Regions from separate parts of the Anoxybacillus sp. FSL W8-1294 genome, predicted to be linked through region 2. Evidence: riboswitches for the same ligand, from Rfam matches in the RefSeq annotation. Region 2 holds a riboswitch; each other region holds the start of a gene.
What was found. A riboswitch is a leader RNA that binds a small molecule or an ion and turns the genes downstream of it on or off. The one in region 2 is predicted to bind S-adenosylmethionine.
Positions count from the first base shown of each region.

Region 1 (7,924 bases), 1.4 Mb from region 2:
GCAGCATTGTCACGATTTCTTTATTTGATCTCCATTGGTTATGGAACGGATTGCTTTCAGTTGTTATTGGATTTTGTTTTGCTGGTTTAGGGTTTTTAGGACATGAAATTTTGCATGGAACAGTTGTCAAACGGGCGTGGCTTCGTGATTTGTTAGGAGGCATTGCATTTTTGCCACTTTGCACAGGTCCAAAGTTGTGGAGAAAATGGCATAACGCAACGCATCATGTGCATACACAACATGAGGAACTTGATCCGGATGCGTGGCCGACGATCAAACGTTTAGCTCAAAGTCGTTTCCTCCGTTGGATTTATCGCATTCCGTTTCCGATTCGTGCGGCTTTTTCGTTCTTGTCTTTAGCAGGGATGTTTACAGTTCATTCGCTTCATATGCTTCTTCATTTTTGGAAGGATTTTGAAAAAGGAAATCGTCGTGCCGTATTCTGGCAATTTGTCTTACCATGGTCGGTATGGATTGGGTTATTGTTGATGATCGGAGTAGAAAAATGGCTCTTTGCGTTCGTTCTTCCACTACTTATTGGAAATACGATCGTGATGGGATACATTTCAACGAACCATCGCTTAAATCCGCTCGTTCCAGTTAACGATCCATTAGCAAACAGCTTAACTGTCATCGTTCCGAAGTGGGTCGACGTATTGCATTTTAACTTTTCGCACCATACAGAACATCATTTGTTCCCAGCGATGAGTTCAAAATATTATCCGCTCGTTAAACAATATATTAAACAACTATGGCCGGATCGTTATTATGAAATGCCGATGACAAAAGCGTTAATTGCGCTATGGAAAACACCACGGCTTTATCACGAACAAACAGAACTAATCGAGCCGCGTGAAGGATATGTATACGGCACGCTTGGATATGGATTAAATATAGATGACCTTTCGCATAAAGTGAAAGAAAATGTTATAGGAAAAATGGTAAAAGAAAAATAAAGCGTTGCATCTCGGCGCTTTTTGTTTTTATAAAGAAAACAAGACGTGGACAATTCGCCACGTCTTATTATTTTCTTGCATGTTTTATTATAGGGGAGATGTGTCATTGAAAGCTATTTCATTTTTTCTTTTAATTTGCTTTTAATATAATTTTTCGTCTTCTCGTCATTTTTTAGCCTCCTTTTGTTCGTTTTTGTATACTACTATATGTTCCATTTCGTAAATGGTTTGTACAAACTTTGTACAAACAATAAAAAAAAGAAAAAAGCTGCCGAAACAGGCAGCTTTTGTTGTTTACGCGATTGGCCCACCGAGTTTTTCGATGCGTGGATCAATGTTTGTGAATTTTTTAAAGTTTTCCTGGAACTTCGCCGCAAGCTCTTTTGCTTTTTGTTCATATGCTTCCTGATCTGCCCATGTGCTTTTCGGTTGTAACACTTCATCAGGCACACCGGGAACGTGAAGCGGGATATGAAGACCGAAAATAGGATCTTGAACGGTTTCTACGTTGTTTAATTCCCCTTCTAACGCTGCTTTTACCATCGCGCGTGTATACGATAGCTTCATTCGTTCACCAACGCCGTATCCACCACCAGTCCAACCGGTGTTTACTAAAAACACTTGAACACCGTGGGCGTCAATTTTTTGACCAAGCATGTCTGCGTAACGCGTTGCAGGAAGCGGTAAAAACGGTGAACCGAAGCATGTAGAGAACGTTGCTTCCGGTGCTGTAATTCCGCGCTCTGTGCCCGCTAACTTGCTTGTATATCCGCTTAAGAAATGATACATTGCTTGTTCTTTCGTTAATTTACTAATTGGCGGCAATACCCCGAATGCATCTGCTGTTAAAAAGACGATCGTATGCGGATGACCTGCAATGCTTGGTTGAACAATATTATCCATCGCTTCGAGCGGATATGCTGCGCGCGTATTTTCAGTTAATGTTGCATCGTCATAGTTTGGTATGCGCGTGTCTGGGTCAACGATGACGTTTTCTAATACAGAGCCGAAGCGAATCGCATCAAAAATTTGTGGCTCTTTTTCACGTGATAAGTTAATGCATTTGGCATAACATCCACCTTCAATATTAAAAACACCGTTGTTTGACCAACCGTGCTCGTCATCGCCAATTAACCGACGGTTTGGATCAGCAGAAAGCGTTGTTTTTCCTGTACCAGATAAACCGAAAAAGAGCGCGACATCACCTTCTTGACCGACGTTTGCTGAACAGTGCATCGGGAAGATTCCTTGTTCTGGCAATAAAAAGTTCATGACAGAGAAAATGGATTTTTTCATTTCACCAGCATATTCTGTTCCACCAATTAGTACAGTGCGGCGCTCGAATGAGATGATAATAAACGTTTCTGAGCGCGTGCCGTCAATAGATGGATCAGCTTTAAATGTTGGTGCAGAAATGACTGTAAATTGTGGTTCATGTGTTTGTAATTCTTCCGCTGTTGGACGAATGAACAATTGATGGGCAAATAAGTTATGCCAAGCAAATTCGTTGACAACTTGAATCGGCAAACGATAAGCTGGATCTGCGCCTGCAAAGCCATTAAATACAAATAGTTCTTCTTTTGTCATTAAATAATCGATCACTTTGTTGTAAAGCTTATCAAATACCTCTCCAGAAATAGGTTGATTGACAGTTCCCCAATCAATTTTATGTTTCACAGACGGTTCTTCGACAATATATTTATCCTTTGGAGAACGGCCTGTATATTTTCCAGTTTTTGCACAAATTGCTCCTGATGAAGTTAGGATGCCTTCTTTCCGAGCTAGTACTTTTTCTACTAGTCGTGGTACAGATAAGTTATGAAAAACCCCATCCCTTTGTAAGAGTGTTGATAATTTGTTTGTCAGTTCAATGGAATTCATTGGACAAAACCTACCTTTGTTTGATTTATCTTTATGTAAAAAGTATAACACATTTTGATAAATAGTCCATACTAATTATTGTATTTTTCTTCAGTTTAATTTCAAAATAATCCATATAGAAAAACGTTGACTCGTTTCGTACAGATGTGATATGATGCTGAGATGAACGGATACTCTTATCCCGAGTTGGTGGAGGGAGACAGGCCCGATGAAACCCAGCAACCGTCACATACGTGAAAAGGTGCTAACCTGTGGCAAGGGAACGCCCTTGAACGATAAGAGTGAAAGGCGCAGACAAATGCAAAAACCTTTCCTCTGAGGGAAAGGTTTTTTTCACGATAGACCATAATAAGAGGGATGAGTACCGTATCATTTGTCATTATACTGAGGAGGAATGTTTGAATGCCTAAACGTCGTCTGTTTACATCTGAATCTGTAACGGAAGGGCATCCGGATAAAATTTGTGACCAAATTTCCGATGCGATTTTAGATGCGATTTTAGCAAATGATCCAAATGCGCGTGTTGCGTGCGAAACGAGTGTAACAACAGGACTTGTTTTAGTGAGCGGAGAAATTACAACATCTACATATGTAGATATTCCGAAAATTGTCCGTGAAACGATTCGTGGAATTGGCTATACGCGTGCAAAATACGGTTTTGACGCAGATACGTGCGCCGTATTAACATCCATTGATGAACAATCCCCAGATATTGCGATGGGTGTTGATAAAGCGTTAGAAGCTCGTGAAGGACAAATGACAGATGAAGAAATCGAAGCGATCGGTGCAGGAGACCAAGGATTAATGTTTGGTTTCGCGTGCAACGAAACGAAAGAGCTTATGCCGCTTCCAATTTCACTTGCCCATAAACTTGCGCGCCGTTTAGCAGAAGTGCGTAAAGAAGACATTTTACCATACTTACGCCCGGACGGAAAAACGCAAGTGACAGTGGAGTATGATGAAAACGGCAAACCTGTACGCATCGATACGATCGTTGTTTCTACACAACATCATCCAGAAATTACACAAGATCAAATTGTGCGCAACATTAAAGAACATGTCATTCAACCTGTCGTTCCAGCGGAGTTGATCGATGAAAACACAAAATATTTCATTAACCCAACAGGTCGTTTCGTCATCGGTGGTCCACAAGGTGACGCAGGGTTAACAGGACGCAAAATTATCGTTGACACTTACGGTGGTTATGCTCGTCACGGCGGTGGGGCTTTCTCAGGAAAAGACCCAACGAAAGTAGATCGCTCGGCAGCATATGCGGCTCGTTACGTAGCGAAAAATATTGTCGCAGCAGGTCTTGCGGATAAATGTGAAGTGCAATTAGCATATGCGATCGGTGTGGCGCAACCTGTATCGATCTCAATCGACACGTTCGGCACAGGCAAAGTGTCTGAAGATGTATTAATTGAAGTGGTGCGCAACAACTTCGACCTTCGCCCAGCAGGCATTATTAAAATGCTCGATCTCCGTCGCCCGATTTATAAGCAAACAGCAGCTTATGGCCACTTTGGTCGCACAGATATCGACCTTCCTTGGGAGCGTACAGATAAAACGGAAGCGTTAAAACAACAAGCATTAGAGTTAGCGAAGTAAGGAAAAGAGGAGAGTTACAAGATGTAGCTCTCCTTTCCTATTTTTTAAGTAAGAACAGAAAGTCAACTACCCCCACTTAGCTAACGCTTGAAGTGAGGGCTTGCAACTCCCCAGAAGTGCAAACGGACTCTGTCCTCCTTCCTTGACTTGGGGTTGCATCAGGGGCAGGTTGACGACTACCCAACGACGCAGGTCATGCCTGCATCGTTACCGATTCTCTCGGCATGTCTGTTGGCAGTACTTGGCTTCCACACACAACAGACGGACCCACGCTCGATGTTTTACGGTTACAACGTTTCCTGTAACCAACTCCATACATCGAGTAGCAGTTACTGGAGTGCCTTTATTAAACGGTTTTCTCCACGCCTCTATTATATCATACACAAAAGAAAGGGGGAACGCGCATTCCTCTCCCACTTACTCCCTTTGTTCGTTGAAGTGGGAGTCTCCTGCGCGAAATAGGATGAAGCCCTAAGTAAATGCGCGACACGGCAACGCTAACAGCAATAGGTAAAAGACAAACAGCAAGCGCTGGAGCGTATAGTAAAAACGGAACGATGACAGAAAATATTGCAGTCGTATGTCCTGATGGAAATGAATGGTCAGTTAATGGGTTTTTTGTTACTTTCGTTTTATGCAGTGAAATATACGGTCGTTTGCGAGGATATATTTTTTTCATCATTGCGACAGGAATATGGCTAAGTGCTAAGGCGATCGCACTTGCGATAGCAGTATCGCGCCATTCATCCCGCAATAGCCAAATGGCTAGCATAACCGATGTAATTGAAAATGTAGCCCCTCCAACGTGTGTAATTGAACGAAAATAGGTGTTTAGCCATTTTTGATCAAAATAACGATTAATGCTGTAAAATAACTTGCACTCCCAATCGTACCATTTTCGTAACATAAGCAAATCCCCCTGATTTTATGATAAAATACATATGTGAAGTCAATAATAAAACAATGTAAAAATACCACGCTTATTTGTCGCGTGGTTTGTTTACTTGAAGTGATTTATAATATTGTCCTTTTTCGACATATTCGCGACGAATGCGTGCCATTTCACGCTCGTCTTCTTCGGTTAGTTCACGAATCACTTTCGCAGGGCGACCGAATGCAAGTGTGCGTGGCGGGATTTTTTTTCCTTGTGGAACGAGGCTGCCAGCGCCGATAAAAGCACCTTCACCAATTTCAGCACCGTCTAAAATGATGGAGCCCATGCCGATGAGGGCGCCTTTTCGCACGATGGCACTATGTAAAATGACCTGATGGCCAACGGTGACATCATCTTCAATGATGAGTGGATTGTTTGGGCTTTGGTGAAGGACAGAGTTGTCTTGGATGTTTACACGGTTGCCGATGATCGTTGGTGCGACATCTCCACGAATGACGGTGTTGAACCAAATGCTCGTTTCTTCTCCGATCGTTACATCGCCTGTAATAGTAACGTAATCTGCAATAAAGGCGGAAGGTGCAATGTTTGGTGTATGTTCTTTATATGGATAAATCATTTCACTCGTCCCTTTCAGTTCAATTTGTTATATTTAGTGTACAAATTTTTCGTCTATTCGTAAATATAAAAAGGAGGGGTGTATATGTGGAAATGGGAAGGAGAAAACGCAAAAGGAACGATTGTGATCGTTCACGGTGCAGCTGAGCATCATGGACGATATAAATGGCTTATTGAAATGTTTCGCATGCACGGTTTTCATGTTGTTGCAGGAGATTTACCAGGGCAAGGAACGACATCACGCAGTCGAAGAGGACATATTGATTCCTTTGACGAATATATCGAAGCGGTTGCCAGTTGGGTGCATGAAGCAAGCGTGTATGAGCAGCCTGTTTTTTTACTCGGTCACAGCATGGGTGGGCTCGTCGTCATTCGTACATTGCAAGAAAAGCGTCTTCCTGTGCGCGGTGTCATTTTATCCTCTCCATGTTTAGGGCTCGTTCACTATCCGTCCAAAGCACTTGAAATCGCTTCGCACATTTTAAATGTCATTCATCCGAAAAAGCGTTTTCCATTAGGGTTAACGGTGGAGATGGCGACTCGAAATGAAGAAGTGCGTGAGATGGATAAAAACGATTCATTATACGTGACGAAAGTGTCTGTTCGCTGGTATCGTGAGCTAGTCAAAGCCATTCAGATTGCTCATGATAAAATTGCGGACTTACCAGACGTTCCGATGCTTGTCATGCAGGCGGGAGATGATAAAATTGTCGATAAACATGCAGTCAAATCATGGTTTGATCAGTTGACGGTAAGTGAAAAAGTGTATAAAGAATGGCCAAAACTGTATCATGAAATTTTTAACGAACCTGAACGTGAACAAGTATTTTTATATGCCCATACGTTTTTAACTTTGCAGCTGCAAAGGGGTGAACTCATTGAACGTTCCAACAAATCCGTTTAGTCTAATGCGAGCTGTCTATCATCGCGTTTTTCCGCTTGTTCACCGGGAACTAGCCGTTTGGAAAAAAAGAGCAGAAGCTATTCCGAACGAAGAATTGCGCAAACAAGCGTTAGCGAGCATCGCAACAAAAACGTTTCATTGCGAAGGGGGCGCGATTTTAGCTTTACTGGCGGGAAAAGAAATGGAGCGATGCATTCGTTTTATCGTTGCTTATCAAACGATTAGCGATTACCTCGATAATTTATGCGATCGCAGTACGTCGCTTGATCCGACTGACTTTCGTGCGTTGCACGATTCAATGATCCATGCGTTAACGGTCGGGGCAAAAAAAGAGGCATATTATCGTTATCGTGCCGAACAAGATGACGGTGGCTATTTGCATGCCCTTGTCGATACGTGCCAAGAAATGTTGCAAGAAGTGAAACATTATGACGTCATTGCTCCATTTTTACATGAACTTGCATCATATTATTGTGACTTACAAGTACATAAACATGTAAAAAAAGAGGAGCGCATTCCGCGCTTGAAGCAATGGTTCGCTAAACATGAAGCATCGTTGCCGAAAATGGAGTGGTACGAATTTTCCGCTTGTTCTGGTTCAACGCTCGGTATTTTTTGTCTAGTTGCTTACGCCTGCAACGATGCGTTCGATCAGCTTCTTGCACAACGTGTGCGCAACAGCTATTTTCCATACGTACAAGGGCTGCACATTTTGCTTGATTATTTCATTGATCAAGAGGAAGACCGACAAGGTGGAGATTTAAATTTTTGTTTTTATTATCCGAATGAGGAGACGCTATTTGCCCGTTTGCGTCATTTCATTGAAGAGGCAGATCGCCATATTGCACAATTGCCACATCGTGAATTTCATCGCTTTATTCATCGTGGCTTGCTCGGATTATATTTATCAGATGAAAAAGTACACGAGCAAGAAGGTATTCATAAGCTAGCGAAACAATTGTTGCGTTCCGGTGGCATGACGTCCCACTTCTTTTATTGGAACGGCAGAATGTATCGAAAATGGCAAAGATGGATGTATGCGTGAAGAAAACGGGTGTATAATGG
Region 1 is NZ_CP150179.1:564,602-572,525, forward strand. Features, by position in the region: gene NSQ23_RS03110 (acyl-CoA desaturase) at 1-956, shown strand, start outside; gene pckA (phosphoenolpyruvate carboxykinase (ATP)) at 1,251-2,837, opposite strand; SAM riboswitch class I at 3,011-3,119, shown strand; gene metK (methionine adenosyltransferase) at 3,240-4,445, shown strand; gene NSQ23_RS03125 (phosphatase PAP2 family protein) at 4,822-5,352, opposite strand; gene NSQ23_RS03130 (gamma carbonic anhydrase family protein) at 5,426-5,956, opposite strand; gene NSQ23_RS03135 (alpha/beta hydrolase) at 6,041-6,859, shown strand; gene NSQ23_RS03140 (tetraprenyl-beta-curcumene synthase family protein) at 6,834-7,904, shown strand.
Region 1: linked by a shared signal. The riboswitch ahead of metK (methionine adenosyltransferase) and the one ahead of NSQ23_RS11310 (methionine biosynthesis PLP-dependent protein) in region 2 are both predicted to bind S-adenosylmethionine.

Region 2 (7,924 bases):
ACGTGGCAAAGGCGTGCATACGTTTTTAGACGATTTAGTCGCAAGCATTGCCGCAAGCGCCTCCGGTCGCCTTGCGCACAACTTGCGCGACGAGGAAGAAGCTGTGTTGAATGCATAAACGTTTGAAGCTGCCCAAAAAGTCAGTTACGCTGACTTTTTGGGCAAGCCCCTTTTTGAAAACATGTCGAAGCTAATCCCCCAACCGCTCCCGTACTTCCTTCTTCTCGACGTTGTTCTAAGCTTTTTTTCAATCCTTCTTTCAGCCCTTCAACGATTTCTTCCGTTTTACAATAAATTTTTTGGACATAGGGACGTTGTTCAAGCACGGCGCATAACATAGCGATTGATGATATTGAAAGAGGTGGGAATGTGTACTATTATTATCCGAGCTATATGTATGTGCCGATGTATCCATATGCGATGATGAGGTATCCGCTTCCGCGAGCAACCGCGAAAGATTACGGGCCGAATCCATTTGTTGTTCAAATAGAAGAAGCGACGAAACAAAACAATATGTTTCGTACGGCGCTATGGACAGGGCCGCATTTGCAAGTGACGTTAATGAGCCTTCAAGTTGGAGAAGATATCGGTTTAGAAATGCATTCGGGCGTGGATCAATTTTTACGTATCGAACAAGGGGAAGGCGTTGTGCGCATGGGAAAAAGGAAAGATCAGCTCACGTTTGAAAGAAAGGTAGCGGACGGATCGGCTATTTTCGTGCCAGCGGGAACGTGGCATAACTTGATTAACACGGGCAACGTTCCACTTAAACTGTACTCGATTTATGCCCCGCCGCAACACCCAGCTGGAACGGTGCATCCGACAAAAGCAGATGCCCTTGCGGCAGAATGATAAGAGACTTGGGGCGATGCCTCAAGTCTCTTACTTGTAGTGTCCAATAAGCTCTTGATAGGATGACATGCGACTTTTCGGACAGCCATTTACGACATTTCTTTTTGCTGTTTTAACAAATCGCGAATTTCTGTGAGCAGTTGTTGTTCTTTTGTCATCGTTGGTGCGGTTTGTTTCGTTTCTTCTTGTTTTTTCATTCGCTCGTGCAAGTTGTTTAAAAGTTTGACAAATAGAAAAATCGAAAAGGCGATAACTAAAAAGTCAACGACGGTTTGAAGAAACGCCCCGTATTTCACTTCCGCTTCGCCGACTTTCCAAGACAACCCCCTAAAATCAATGCCGCCTAAAATAAGACCAACGAGCGGCATAATGATGTCGTTGACGAGAGAAGAAACGATTTTCCCGAACGCCCCGCCGATAATGACCCCGACAGCTAAGTCGATGACGTTGCCCCGTACTGCGAATTTTTTAAATTCTTGCCACATCCGAACCCCTCCTCTAAAACGATACAGCCATTAAACTTAAGCTTCCGTACTCGTATGCTCGAAATAAGACGCGTGGAGCTTCTTTGCGGTCGCCTGCTCCGTAAGCGATCCAGTACGGTGCTAAATGTTCTGGTGTTGGGACAGCTTGTTTCGCATAAGGGGCTTTTTCTTCATAGTGAAACACATCTTCACTATGGGCAGATGACTGGGCAAGCAACCAATCATCGAAAGCAACAGCCCAAGAATCTGCTTCCGTTTGTTCATCCCAGCGAAGCGCCATTAAATTGTGCACTGTGCCACCACTGCCGATGATCATGACACCTTCGTCACGCAACGGGCGGAGTGCCTCTCCGAGTTGAAACAATTGCTTTGGTGTCCACCACGGAACGACAGATGCTTGGATGATTGGAATGTTTGCCTCTGGAAATAGTCGGCTTAACAATACCCATGAACCGTGGTCAAGTCCACGTGTTTCATCGATATTGACGATAGGTGAGACGTGCTTCAGATGATGTTGGACGCGTTTTGCCCATTCGACTGAACCTTGTGCAGCATAGGTTACTTCATACAATTCACGTGGGAAACCGGAAAAATCATAAATTATTTCATACGTTCCGTCAATCGATGAAACGGTCGGTTGACGCGTCGTCCAATGTGCAGTAAAGACGACGATAGCTTTTGGATGCATGTGTTTTCCGAGCGTTGTTAAAAACGATGTATATGCGCTATCTTCAATCGCTAACATCGGTGATCCATGCGCAAGAAATAAAGCAGGTGCTTTCATTATCTCCCTCCTTTTTTTTAATGTACCATATATATTTCTGATTTGTCGATTTTTGCATGCGAGGCGCATGGTCGGGCAGTTGTGCATAACATGACGATGAATATGAAAAAGAGGTGAGAACATGTATTATTACTATCCGCATTACGTGTATCCAATGTATCCATATCCGGTCATGCCTTATCCGCTTCCGCCAGCAACCGCGAAAGATTACGGGCCGAATCCATTTGTTGTTCAAATAGAAGAAGCGACGAAACAAAACAATATGTTTCGTACGACGTTATGGACAGGTACGCATTTACAAGTGACGTTAATGAGCTTGCGTGTCGGGGAGGATATTGGTTTAGAAATTCATCCGGGCGCGGATCAATTTTTACGTATTGAACAAGGCGAAGGGATTGTACGGATGGGGAAAAAGAAAAACGAGCTAACGTTTGAACGACGAGTGGGCGACGGTTCTGCTATTTTTGTCCCTGCTGGAACATGGCATAATGTAATAAACATTGGAAACGTTCCGCTAAAATTGTATTCCATCTATGCACCGCCACAACATCCAGCGGGTACCGTCCATCCGACAAAAGCCGATGCTCTTGCGGCGGAATGAGAGAAAAAGGGGGACAATCTTTGTCCCCCTTTTTCACTGCCAAACTACAAAAAATGTGATTGAGTACTCAACTTCAAAACAGAAAAGCTATTGACACAGTGTTGTCGGTTCTATTGGATCTGTGTATTTTGTTCATATTATCTCTTTTTATGATTTTGTTCTATTAGTAATTGGATAATGTGTTCGTTTTGTTTAATTTGTATATCGCTATTTTTTTTTAGCTGGTAAGCACATTTCAAAAGAAAAAATAGTGAAAATGCAAAAATAATAATGGCTACAAGTGAAAAGTATCCCATTGCTCTCCGTCCTTAGTAATTAGTTTTCAATTAAATAATAAAAATCATTCTTAGAGCTAGTGAATATTTATTAATCGTCCTACATTCTTGTACTTATAGTAAGAAGATTCCCAGATAAAATTGCCTTAACATAAACATTTGCTCCACCAAGTCCTCCTAACCATGATACATCAGCAGAAAACTTAGCTGTTTTATCCGTATGATTCAAAGTAATGTTATTCAGAGTTCCTCCGATAATCCAATAATCATAGGAATAAGCTTTAATAATTTGGGATTGTTCGATATTGTTAGGAATGTTAACATCAATAAAATAACTAATTCCCATATAAGGGGTTGTTGCTTTTACTTGGTAAGTAGACTTCCCATATGGAAAAAGATGTTGATACGAAAATACACTTACTTTGTCATAATTCATGCTTTCCGATAAAATAAAGGGCTCAACGATAAAGGTTATTTCTTTCCCAAATTCATCGACGATACTTATCTCGTGTTTTTCTTGATTAGACAAATCGAACTGAACGACAATCTCTTTTTCGTTTTCTGTTTCTTCTGTAACAGATAGTTCTGATGCATATGAAAAAGACTCGTAAAACCCGAATACAAAAATATTAGTCAGAAATATTGTAAGAGTAAGAATTTTTTTCAATTGGAATACCTCCTAGTAATTATAATTTAAGATATATTTTACATGATTTATAGTCCAAAATTCTATATAATTCACATTATTGTAAAAAATAAAGTTTGTCATATTCCTATACAAGGAGGTATGCGTTCTGTTATATCAGATAAGACTTATCTGTTGTTTTTTATATAAAAAAGGGGTTCATCATCACAACATGTGCTTGACAAGCGATATGCTCTCCTAGACAAAGATTTGCAAAAATCATTGACTCACTGATTTTTCCTTACAAGCGCGAGGGGGGCATGTTGCGAAAAAATCAAGCACAACTTTTAGTGAAGAAAACAGTTGCAATTTTGTTGTAAATGATGTACATTAATTAAAAATCAGAAAATTCAATACCGTTTTACGTTCTTATCAAGAGAAGGGGAGGGACTGGCCCGATGAACCTTCAGCAACCAGCCGAAAGCGGTCAGGTGCTAAATCCAGCGAATTGGCGTTCAATTCGGAAGATAAGAAGAAGCGATTGTCTATGGACAAAAAAGCCTTCTTCTTTGAAGGCTTTTATTTTTTTAGAAAGGAAGAGAGCGAATGAGTCATGTGGAAACGATATTAGCGCAAATTGGCAATCGAAGCGAGACGGTGACAGGGACGGTCAATCCGCCAGTATATTTTTCAACAGCGTATCGGCATGAAGGAATCGGACAGTCGACAGGGTACGATTACATTCGAACCGGCAACCCAACAAGGCATATTGTCGAAGAAGCGATTGCACAGCTAGAAGAAGGAGATCAAGGTTTCGCTTGTAGCTCAGGTATGGCAGCGATTCAAACGGTGTTTGCTCTGTTTGAAAGCGGCGACCATTTTCTCGTTTCCGCCGACTTATATGGCGGAACGTATCGGCTATTTGAAAAAGGGTGGAAGAAATACGGTTTGTCGTTTACATACGTCGATTTTCGCGATCTCGATGCGGTAAAGGCGCATGTGACGGACAAAACGAAAGCGATTTTTTTAGAAACGCCGACAAATCCACTTATGCAAGAGGCGGATATTGAAGCGGTGGCAACGTTCGCGAAGCAATATGGGCTTCTTCTTATTGTTGATAATACGTTTTATACCCCTGTGTTACAAAAGCCATTAACGAAAGGGGCTGATATCGTCATTCATAGCGCGACAAAATATTTAGGCGGGCATAACGATGTGCTTGCCGGGCTCATTGTCGCCAAAGGAAAAGAGCTGTGCGAGCAACTCGCGATGTATCATAACGCGATCGGGGCGGTGTTATCACCGTTTGATTCATGGCTGTTAATTCGCGGCATGAAGACGCTTGCGCTGCGCATGCGCCAGCACGAACAAAACGCAAAGGCGATATATAAATTTTTAGTCGAACATGAAGATGTGACGGACGTATTGTATCCGGGGAGAGGCGGCATGTTGTCGTTTCGCGTGCGCGATGAAAAATGGGTGAATACCTTTTTACAAAGTTTAAAACTGATTACGTTTGCGGAAAGTTTAGGCGGTGTCGAAAGTTTTATTACGTATCCAGCGACGCAAACGCATATGGATATTCCAGAGGATATTCGCATCGCAAACGGGGTGTGTAATCGCTTATTGCGTTTTTCTGTCGGCATTGAACATGCGGACGATTTAATTGCCGATTTAACTCAAGCGTTTCAACGCATGAAAGAGGTGTAAAAGATGGATTTACAAACACAACTTGTTCATAATAAATGGCGAATTGATGCGCAAACAGGGGCAGTTAGCGTCCCGATTCATCATGCATCGACGTTTCATCAGTTTGATTTTGATACGTTTGGCAAGTACGATTATAGCCGTTCGGGAAATCCGACACGCGAGGCGCTTGAGGAAACGATTGCGGAATTAGAAGGTGGAGTGAGCGGTTTTGCGTTCGCTTCCGGCATGGCTGCCATTTCAACAGCATTTTTATTGTTGTCAAAAGGAGATCACGTATTAATTACCGATGATGTGTATGGTGGAACGTATCGCATCATCACGGACGTATTGAGCCGATTTGGCATCGAACATACGTTTGTTGATATGACCGATTTAGATGCGGTAGCGCGCCACATTCGTCCAAATACGAAAGTCATTTATATGGAAACGCCATCGAATCCGCTTTTGAAAATTACGGATATTCGTGGGGTTGTGAAGCTTGCGAAAGCGCACGGTTGTTTGACGTTTTTAGATAATACGTTTGCGACCCCTCTGTTACAGCGTCCGCTTGATCTCGGCGTCGATGTCGTTTTGCATAGCGCGACGAAATTTTTAGCTGGCCATAGCGACGTTGTAGCTGGGCTGGCGGTTGTAAAAGACGAGCGTCTCGCAAAACAGCTTCGCAAACTGCAATATTCGTTCGGGGCGGTGCTTGGCGTGCAAGATGCGTGGCTCGTGTTGCGCGGGTTAAAAACGCTTCACGTTCGGTTAGATTATGCTTCACGTTCGGCGTTGCAGCTGGCGCAGTTTCTCCATCATCATCCGAAAGTTGCGCACGTATATTATCCTGGGCTTTCTTTTCATGAAGGACACGATATTCATCGCGATCAAGCGCGCGGATTTGGTGCGGTGCTGTCGTTTGAATTGGAGGACGAACAAGCGGTGCGGACGTTTGTGAAACATGCGCGCATCCCTGTGTTTGCGGTCAGTCTCGGGGCGGTCGAGTCGATTTTATCGTATCCGGCGAAAATGTCGCATGCCGCTATGCCGAAAGCGGAGCGCCATCGTCGCGGCATTACGGACGGCTTGTTGCGCTTAAGTGTTGGATTAGAGGCGACCGATGATTTGCTTGCTGATGTGGAACAGGCGTTATCATATGTATAGGCTAGGCACATCGCCTAGCCTTAGCTAATTTGGTCGAGCGCATCACGCTTCATTTGCTGTTCGACCATGCGATCAAGTTGTTGAATTTTTTTCAAAGCGAGTTCGTCATCGATTTGGCGATAATGATGTTTACCGCCCGGTTCCTCATCCGCTTCATCCGCAAGTTTGACGATCGTCTGTAGCGGCTTTCGTTTTAATTCTCCTTCTGGAAGGTACGAATCGGTGTGAAGCAAAATGGCGAGGGCAATTTCTTTCGCATGTTGAGGGTGTTCGCCGAGTCGAATAAGCAACTTATGCGCTCGCTCTGCCCCTTTAATCGCATGAATATCGTTTTGTTTATATGTTTCATAGTCCCACGTTCCGTTTGAGTACCATTCATAATGACCGATATCGTGAAGCAAAGCAGCTTTTGTCGCTAAATCGACGTTCACTCCATAAAGCAAGGCGAGGCGATATGCGTGGTATGCAGTAGCGATGGCGTGTGCGACGCCTGAACGTTTCAAATATTTTTGAGTGATGGGGTGAAGGAAGATGTCAGTTAATGTGACACGTCTCATAGCTCACCATCCCTTTCGAATGTTTTTCTAATTATCATATCATGTCTTTTTTAGAAAAGGCAATATATATTTTTACAGAAAAGAAAAAATAGACGAAAGACGTCATGACGAAAAAATTTTTTAAAAAAAGTGTTTGACAAACTAGGGGACGATACGTATAATAAAAAATGTGTTCGATAACACAACAACATACGATTCCGTAGCTCAGCTGGGAGAGCGCCACCTTGACAGGGTGGAGGTCGCTGGTTCGAGCCCAGTCGGAATCATCGCAAAACCCGAGTTCGATGAAAGAGCTCGGGTTTTTTTGTTTTGGGGGAAATCTGTTAGGTGATGTTTGTGAAAAATTAAATTTTTAACTTGAAAAACACAGCTCTATGTAATACCTCGATTTAACAATTTCATGTACTCGACTTGTCACAATTTATGGTAAAATGGAAGAAATATCGGAGAGAAGTGAAACAGTCACCGGAATGGCCATGGCTAACGATGTTGTCGGCTGTCGATGGACGAACGAAAAAAATGGATGAAGAGATGTTTCGTGAATTGGAGGGAATAGCCATGACAGAACAAGACATTTTAGAAGCGCTAGAAGAATGGCAAAACTTAAGCGTCGACCCCGAAAACCGTTACGCGTACGAAATGCGGCTGAAATGGCTCCTTGATCAACTCTCAAACATTCGCGGCAGTCGGGAAGAAGGAAGACAAGAAGGATTGAAAGAAGGATTAGAACAAGGTCGAGAAGAAGGGAAAAATGAAACGATTCGAAAAATGGTCGAAAAAGGAATGAGTATAACAGACGTTGCTCATATTCTCGACATGACAGAGAAGGAAGTACGGGAACGGTTGGGAGATTAGCAAACGGTGTCGGGTTCTGTTTGCGCTCCCAGTCTGT
Region 2 is NZ_CP150179.1:2,125,166-2,133,089, reverse strand. Features, by position in the region: gene NSQ23_RS11345 (phosphatidylglycerophosphatase A) at 1-118, shown strand, start outside; gene NSQ23_RS11340 (hypothetical protein) at 141-326, opposite strand; gene NSQ23_RS11335 (cupin domain-containing protein) at 370-852, shown strand; gene mscL (large conductance mechanosensitive channel protein MscL) at 942-1,337, opposite strand; gene NSQ23_RS11325 (class III extradiol ring-cleavage dioxygenase) at 1,351-2,121, opposite strand; gene NSQ23_RS11320 (cupin domain-containing protein) at 2,243-2,722, shown strand; gene NSQ23_RS11315 (DUF5626 family protein) at 3,098-3,664, opposite strand; SAM riboswitch class I at 4,049-4,156, shown strand; gene NSQ23_RS11310 (methionine biosynthesis PLP-dependent protein) at 4,229-5,332, shown strand; gene metC (cystathionine beta-lyase) at 5,336-6,475, shown strand; gene NSQ23_RS11300 (HD domain-containing protein) at 6,496-7,032, opposite strand; tRNA gene NSQ23_RS11295 (tRNA-Val) at 7,226-7,298, shown strand; gene NSQ23_RS11290 (Rpn family recombination-promoting nuclease/putative transposase) at 7,456-7,887, shown strand.

Region 3 (7,924 bases), 150 kb from region 2:
AAGCTTACTGGCTTTTTCCCATCAAAACCGATCGCCCCGTACGCAAAATCGTGCACGACACCAATCCCGTATTTTTGTGCGAACGAAACTGTTTCAGCAAAAAATGATTGTGTTGCCGTCGCGCCTGTCGGGTTGTTCGGATAGTTTAAAAACATAAGTTTCGCTTGTTTTACGACACGTTCGTCCAACTCCTCATAATTAGGCAAAAAATTGTTTTCCGCTCGCAGCGGCATCGTTTCCATGCGCGCTCGCGCGAGCACAACGCCCGACCAATAATCTGGGTATCCAGGATCAGGAACGAGCACAACATCGCCTGGGTTTAATAAACAAAGCGGCATTTCGACTAGCCCAGCTTTTCCGCCAAATAAAATGGCGACTTCTTTTTTCGGATCAATCGTTACCCCATATTCGCGCTTATAAAATGTCGCCACCGCCTCTTTTAAAAACGAATAGCCGCGAAATGGCGAATATTTATGATATGTCGGGTTGGCAGCCGCTTGCTGAAGCGCGGCAACAATATGCGGAGGCGTCGGCTGATCCGGGTTTCCTTGTCCTAAATTAATAACATCTCTTCCTTCAGCAATGACCGCATGTACTTTTTGGACGAGCGAAGCGAAGAATTGCTTCGGTAGTTGCTGTAACAAGTTCGATTGCGGAAATGTCGTCATTTTTCCCACCTACTTCACAAAAAGGTTGAAATTCTAGTCAAACATCATATATTGTAAAAATCAAAATGTAAAGAAAATTTTTTTGAGGTCAACAACCCAATGACTAAAGTCATGGGCTTGTAAGCCCCATGTTGACCAGACCAAGGCTTGAAACAGAGCCTACGTTATAGATGTCATGACACGTTCGGGTGCTTCTCCAGCCCGTTCCTCTGTCGTGCAAGATTAAACAAGCGTGGTGGGTAGCGCTAGTGTCTTGCACATAACAAGCATCTATAACATGGTCGAGGAGAATATGACCTGCGTAAGCAGAGGAAAGGGGAGGACCCTATGGTTTTTGTGTTAGACACAAATAAGTGTCCGCTTGCTCCTTGTCACGAAGCAGTTGCGAGAAAGCTGTTGAAACAAGGGAAGGCGGCGATTTACAAACGATTCCCATTTACCATTATCTTGAAAAAATCAGTGGACGAATCAGAAAATGAAACAACATATCGGCTAAAAATCGACTATGGAAGTAGACATACAGGATTAGCGATTTTGCGAGGACAAGAAGTGGTATGGTTAGGGCAACTTGACCATCGCACAGACATCAAGGAAAGAATAGATAAAAGGCGTGCTTTTCGTCGAGCAAGACGAAATCGAAAAACAAGATACAGAAAACCACGCTTTCTGAACCGCAAGCGAAAGGAGGGGTGGTTGCCGTCATCACTAGAGAGTCGTGTGCAAAATATCCAAACATGGGTTAGCCGTCTAAAAAAGTTATGCCCCATTGGGTATATATCATACGAAAATGCCAAATTCGACACGCAACTCATGCGAAATCCTGAAATCAGTGGCATTGAGTATCAGCAAGGCACGCTTCAAGGATACGAAGTAAGAGAATACTTGCTTGAAAAGTTTGGACGAAAGTGTTGTTATTGCGGAAAAGAAAACGTTCCACTTGAAGTGGAGCATATTATTCCAAAATCGAGAGGCGGGACAGATCGAATAGATAACCTTTGCCTTGCATGTCGAGATTGCAACCAAAGAAAAGGAAACCAAACAGCAGAAGAGTTTGGCTGTCCACACATTCAAAAACAAGTCAAAGAATCATTAAAAGACACAAGTATCATTAACGCAACAAGACGGAAAGTGTACGAAGTATTAAAGCAGGCAAGATTAGATGTTGAGTGCGGAACAGGTGCACGAACAAAAATGAATCGTATTCGTTTAGGTTTGCCGAAAACACACTATTTTGATGCCTGTTGCGTTGGAGAAAGCACACCAAACCACTTGTACTTCAAAACAAAAGAAGTGTTATTCATCAAGGCAAAAGGGCGTGGCAGTCGTTCACGCACAAACCTAGATAGATATGGCTTCCCAAGGGGTTATCTTGCAAGACAAAAGTTCTTCTTTGGCTTCCAAACAGGAGACATGGTTAAGGCTATTGTTCCAAGAGGAAAATACAAAGGCGTGTGGTTTGGTGAAGTGGCATGCAGGAAGACTGGAAATTTCGACATCAAAGGAAAAGACGGTAAACGTATCGCACAAGGAATCAGCTATAAATATATTCAAGTCATTCAGCGATTTGATGGATATACTTACAGAAAGGAGGAAGCGGAGCTTGCACAAGGCGCAATTCCTCCCCGTGCCTAAAGGCAGGGGCTTCCTTGCGTGAGTTTCGTGAAACGAATGAATATTGCTTGTATACAAATGGACATTGCCTTTGGGGAGCCGGAAAAAAATAAACAAACCGTCGTGCGCTACATGGAACAAATTGCCCGTAACGTCGACGTCGTCGTCTTGCCAGAGCTATGGACGACAGGATACGATTTAGCGAGACTTGGCGATATCGCCGATGAAAACGGCGAAGATGCAAAAACGTTTCTTTCTTCGCTTGCACGTGCGTACAATGTGCATATTGTCGGCGGATCGGTAGCGAAAAAGACAGAAAGACAAATAACGAACACGATGTATATCGTCGATCGAAACGGCGATGTCGTTTGTGAATATAGTAAACTTCATTTGTTCAAATTGATGGATGAACATAAACATTTGCAAGCTGGGGAAACGACGGGTATATTTTCGCTTGACGGTGTGACGGGCGCAGGCGTCATTTGTTATGACATTCGCTTTCCGGAATGGATTCGCGCTCATGTGCTTCACGGTGCCGAAGTGCTATTTGTCGTCGCCGAATGGCCGCTCGTTCGCCTGCATCATTGGCGCACGTTGTTAATGGCGCGCGCGATTGAAAATCAATGTTACGTCGTCGCTTGCAACCGCGCAGGAAAAGATCCGAACAACGAATTTGCCGGCCACTCGATGATTATCGATCCGTGGGGAAATATTCTTGCGGAAGGAAATGAACAAGAAACGGTCATTGTGGCGAATATCGACATAAACGAAGTGCAAGACGTGCGCGCGCGCATCCCGATTTTTGCCGATCGTCGCCCAGATGTGTATAAAATTTTTGAAAAAAGGGATTGACAAACAAGCATAAAGCGATGTATGATTCGAATCAAGCGAATTCACGAAACTTTTTCACTGTTCAAAACATTTAAATAATGGTAAACACTCTTATCAAGAGCAGGTGGAGGGACGAGCCCGATGAAACCCGGCAACCGGCGATGACGCACGGTGCTAATTCTTGCAGCAGTAGGCTGAGAGATAAGAGGTGCGAAGCAAACTTCAAACCTCTTTCGTTCAGCGAAAGAGGTTTTTTATTTATGCTAAGGGAGGAATTACTATGTACGAACCGTTAACAGAGCAAAAGGCGGTCGCGCTCGCGATTCGTTTAGGGCTATTCCAAGAAGATGCACTTCTTTCATGCCAAGAAATTGGCGATGGCAACTTAAACCTCGTCTTTCGCATCGTCAACGAGCGCACAAACGACAGCATCATCATTAAACAAGCGTTGCCGTACGCGAAAGTCGTCGGCGAAAGCTGGCCGCTTACATTAAAGCGCGCGACAATCGAAAGCCAAGCGTTGCGCACGTTCGCAAGCTACGTCCCTCAGTATGTACCAAAAGTGTATTATTCCGATGAGACTTTAGCGATTACGGTGATGGAAGATTTGTCGCATTTACAAATTGCACGCCGCGGGCTGATCGAAGGAAAAACATTTCCGAAGCTTTCTGAACATATCGGTGAGTTTGTCGCGAAAACAGCTTTTTATACGTCTGATTTCGGCATGAATCAACAACAAAAAAAGAAGCTCGTGCAACAGTTTACAAACCCTGAACTTTGTAAAATTACGGAAGATCTCGTCTTTACCGACCCGTTTTTTGACCACGACACGAACAGCTTTGAAACGGAGCTTCGTACAGACGTCGAACAACTTTGGCAAGATGATGAACTCAAGCGCGAAACAGCGAAATTAAAACGGCTCTTTTTAACAAAAGCAGACGTGTTGCTTCATGGCGACTTACATACCGGAAGCATATTCGCAAGCGACGATGACACGAAAGTAATTGATCCAGAATTTGCATTTTACGGTCCGATCGGCTTTGATTTAGGGCAATTTTTTGCCAATTTACTATTAAACGCCCTCTCTCGCCATGAAAGCGAACGCGAGCCGCTCTTTACGCATATTGAAAAAACGTGGGACGTGTTTGTTCGTACATTTACGACATGTTGGCAAGAAAGCAACGAACCGTATGCGCGTGTTTCTTTCGTGCTCGACGACATCATGAACGACGCGCTCGTCGAAGCGATCGGATTTGCGGGTTGCGAAGTCATTCGCCGCACGATCGGTTTAGCGCATGTGGCGGACCTCGATGAATTGCCGCTTGAACGGCGACTCGAAGCGAAACGGCACGCTCTTCGCCTCGGACGCGAACTCATCGTGCAACGTGAACATTTGCCGATTCATGCTATCAAACGTCTCGTACAACAAACCGCACATGTCAACAGCTAGGAGGAAAATGATGAAATCTGTACAATGGCACGATACGCATATTACGATTTTAAACCAACAAGCGTTGCCTCATAAGACTGAATATTTAGACTTAAAAAACATAAAAGACGTATGGGACGCGATCGTCGCGTTAAAAGTGCGCGGGGCGCCGGCGATCGGCATGACCGCTGCCTTCGGGTTAGCGCTTGCGGCAAAATCGTATGAAACAAACGACTTAGCACAGTTTCACGCCAATTTAAAGCGCGACCGCGACTATTTAGCGAGTTCGCGCCCGACTGCCGTCAATTTATTTTGGGCGCTTGACCGGCTCATGAAAAGCGTCGCCAACGCCACCTCGGTCAATGAAGCGAAAACGACGCTCATTCATGAAGCGATTTGCATTCAAGTTGAAGATGAAGACGTATGCCGACGCATCGGCGAACATGCCCTTTCTTTGTTCCAAGACGGCGATCGCATCATGACGATTTGCAATGCGGGGGCGATTGCAACGGCGCGTTACGGCACGGCGCTCGCACCGTTTCATTTAGCGAAAGAAAAAGGAATGACGCTTCATGCGTACGCTTGCGAAACGCGCCCTGTGCTGCAAGGTGCGCGGCTTACCGCTTGGGAACTTTCGCAAGCTGGCATCGATGTGACGCTCATTACAGACAATATGGCGGCGCAAACGATGAAAGCAAAGCGCATTTCTGCCGTCATCGTCGGGGCAGACCGCATTGCCGCCAACGGCGATACAGCGAACAAAATCGGCACGCTCGGCTTAGCGATTTTAGCGAACGCGTTCAACATTCCGTTTTACGTCGCCGCTCCGCTATCGACGATCGACTTACAGACGGAAACAGGCGACGACATTCCGATTGAAGAACGGGCGAAAGAAGAAGTGACCCATATCGCTGGTGTAAACATCGCGCCGAATGTGAACGTGTACAATCCTGCATTTGACGTTACGCCGCATGAACTCATTACCGGCATCATTACCGAAAAAGGCATCGTGTCTGGCGACTACAAAACGAAGCTACCGACATTATTTGAGGAGGTTTCCGCATGAAAAAACTATCAATACTCATCGTGCTTATATTTGCCCTTTTAACAGGGTGCACGAATGAACAAGACGCCGTATCGAAACCGGCCGAACAGCCGAAACAAGAAGCGAAAGAAGAAGCAAAAGGAGAAACAGAACAAGCCGACATTCCAGAAGCGTTACAAAAGCCGATTAAGATTGCTGCCATTATGCAAATGTCGATCGGCACGTTTTCATCGCAATATATCGCCGGCGTAAAAGAACAAGTCGCGAAATTTGGCGGCGACGTGCAAATTTATAACGCCGACAACGATTTAACGAAGATGGCCTCATACGTTGAAACAGCAATCAACCAAAACGTCGATGCCATTTTACTAGACCACGGACGCGCCGACGCGCTCAAAGCGCCTGTTGAAAAAGCGCTCGCGAAAGGCATTCACGTCGTCGCATTCGACAACGACTTAAACATTCCGGGCGTCACGGTTATTGACCAAGACGATTACAGCTTAGCGTGGAAAACGTTAAAAACGTTAGCGGAAGATTTAAACGGTGAAGGAGAAATTGTCACCATTTGGGTCGGCGGTTTTACGCCGATGGAACGCCGCCACGTCATATATGAAGCGTTTCAAAAACGATATCCAAACATAAAAGAAGTGGCGAAATTCGGCACCGCAAGCGCCAATACTGCATTAGATACACAAACGCAAATGGAAGCGATTTTGAAAAAATATCCGAACAAAGGCGACATCGATGCGGTGTTTGCGACGTGGGATGAGTTCGCCAAAGGAGCGACGCGCGCCATTCAACAAGCAGGCCGAACAGAAATTAAAGTGTACGGCATCGACTTAAGCGATGAAGATTTACAAATCATTCAACAGCCAAACAGCCCTTGGGTCGCAACGACTGCTACCGATCCAGCGGAAGTTGGGCGCGTACAAGTGCGCTTTGCTTATCAAAAAATTGCTGGGGAAAAAACACCAAACATTTATTCACTTGAGCCGCATTTAGTGAAACGTTCCGATTTACCAAACACAGCGATTACGATGAACGATTTGCACAACTACATCCAAGGCTGGGGACAATCGAACGTTGCGGTTTCACCGTGGATGAAAACGTTAGAGGCAAAGGTGAATAAGCAATGAGCGGCTTACGCATGAATGAGATCGTCCATTCATTTGGTGACGTCACCGTATTAAACGGCGTGAACTTCCATGTCCAACCGGGCGAAGTTCACGCCCTTTTAGGAATGAACGGAGCAGGAAAAAGCACGTTAATGAACATTTTAGCCGGCGTGTTGCAGCCGACGCGCGGAACGATTGCCATCGACGGAAAGACGCACACCTTTTTTTCACCAAAAGATGCGAAACGAGCGGGCATCGGACATGTCGTACAAGAAGTCGATGCCGCGTTGTTCCCTGCTTTGTCCGTATACGAAAACGTGCTCGCCGAACATATCGTCGCGCAAAAACAACCGTTGTTTTCAAAAACGAAGCAACGTTCATTTGTCACACAGCTTCTTGCGCGCGTCGGCTTGGAACATTTGTCGCTCGATGCGCCCGTACAAACGTGCACGCTTCATGAAAAACAGCTCATTTTACTGGCGCGCGTCCTTTCCTCTTCCGCTCGCTACATCATTTTAGACGAGCCGACCGCCTCGCTTAGCGATGAAGAAACGAACCGGTTGTTTGCGATGATTGAACAGTTAAAAGCGCAAGGCGTGGCGTTTATTTACATTTCGCACAAACTTCACGAAATAAAACGCATTTGCGACCGCATGACGATTTTGCGCGATGGGACAGTCGTTTACGAAGGCGATGTGTCGCTAGCGACAGAAGATATCGTGCGCCATATGGTCGGACGGCAAACGGAGGTGCGCAATGAGCGTGTGCGCAACATAAGCAAAGAAACGATTTTTGAAGTAAAACAATTGTACATTCCAAAAACGAAAACGACGGTCGACCTTACTGTACGCCGCGGGGAAATTGTCGGCATCGCCGGCCTCGTTGGAGCGGGAAAAACAGAACTCGCCGAAAGTATGATCGCTCACGTAAAAACGACAGGCGAACGCATCGTCCGCGGCAAAAAACAAGCATGGTCGTCACCAAAAGACGCCATTGAAGCTGGCGTTTGTTTCATTCCAGAAGAACGGCGCAAACAAGGGCTATTTATGAACGAAACGGTCGAAAAAAATTTGACGGTGCGGCTATTGTCTAGCGTGTCAACGTGGCAATGGATTCGAAAACGAGACGAGCGGGCGCTCGCTACATCGCTCATTTCTTCGTTACATATTCGCCCGTCTTCGCCGACTGCGCTTGCGAAAAACTTAAGCGGCGGCAATCAACAAAA
Region 3 is NZ_CP150179.1:1,975,192-1,983,115, forward strand. Features, by position in the region: gene NSQ23_RS10515 (pyridoxal phosphate-dependent aminotransferase) at 1-668, opposite strand, end outside; gene iscB (RNA-guided endonuclease IscB) at 996-2,300, shown strand; gene NSQ23_RS10525 (carbon-nitrogen family hydrolase) at 2,337-3,131, shown strand; SAM riboswitch class I at 3,219-3,318, shown strand; gene mtnK (S-methyl-5-thioribose kinase) at 3,391-4,560, shown strand; gene mtnA (S-methyl-5-thioribose-1-phosphate isomerase) at 4,547-5,605, shown strand; gene NSQ23_RS10540 (sugar ABC transporter substrate-binding protein) at 5,602-6,720, shown strand; gene NSQ23_RS10545 (sugar ABC transporter ATP-binding protein) at 6,717-7,924, shown strand, end outside.
Region 3: linked by a shared signal. The riboswitch ahead of mtnK (S-methyl-5-thioribose kinase) and the one ahead of NSQ23_RS11310 (methionine biosynthesis PLP-dependent protein) in region 2 are both predicted to bind S-adenosylmethionine.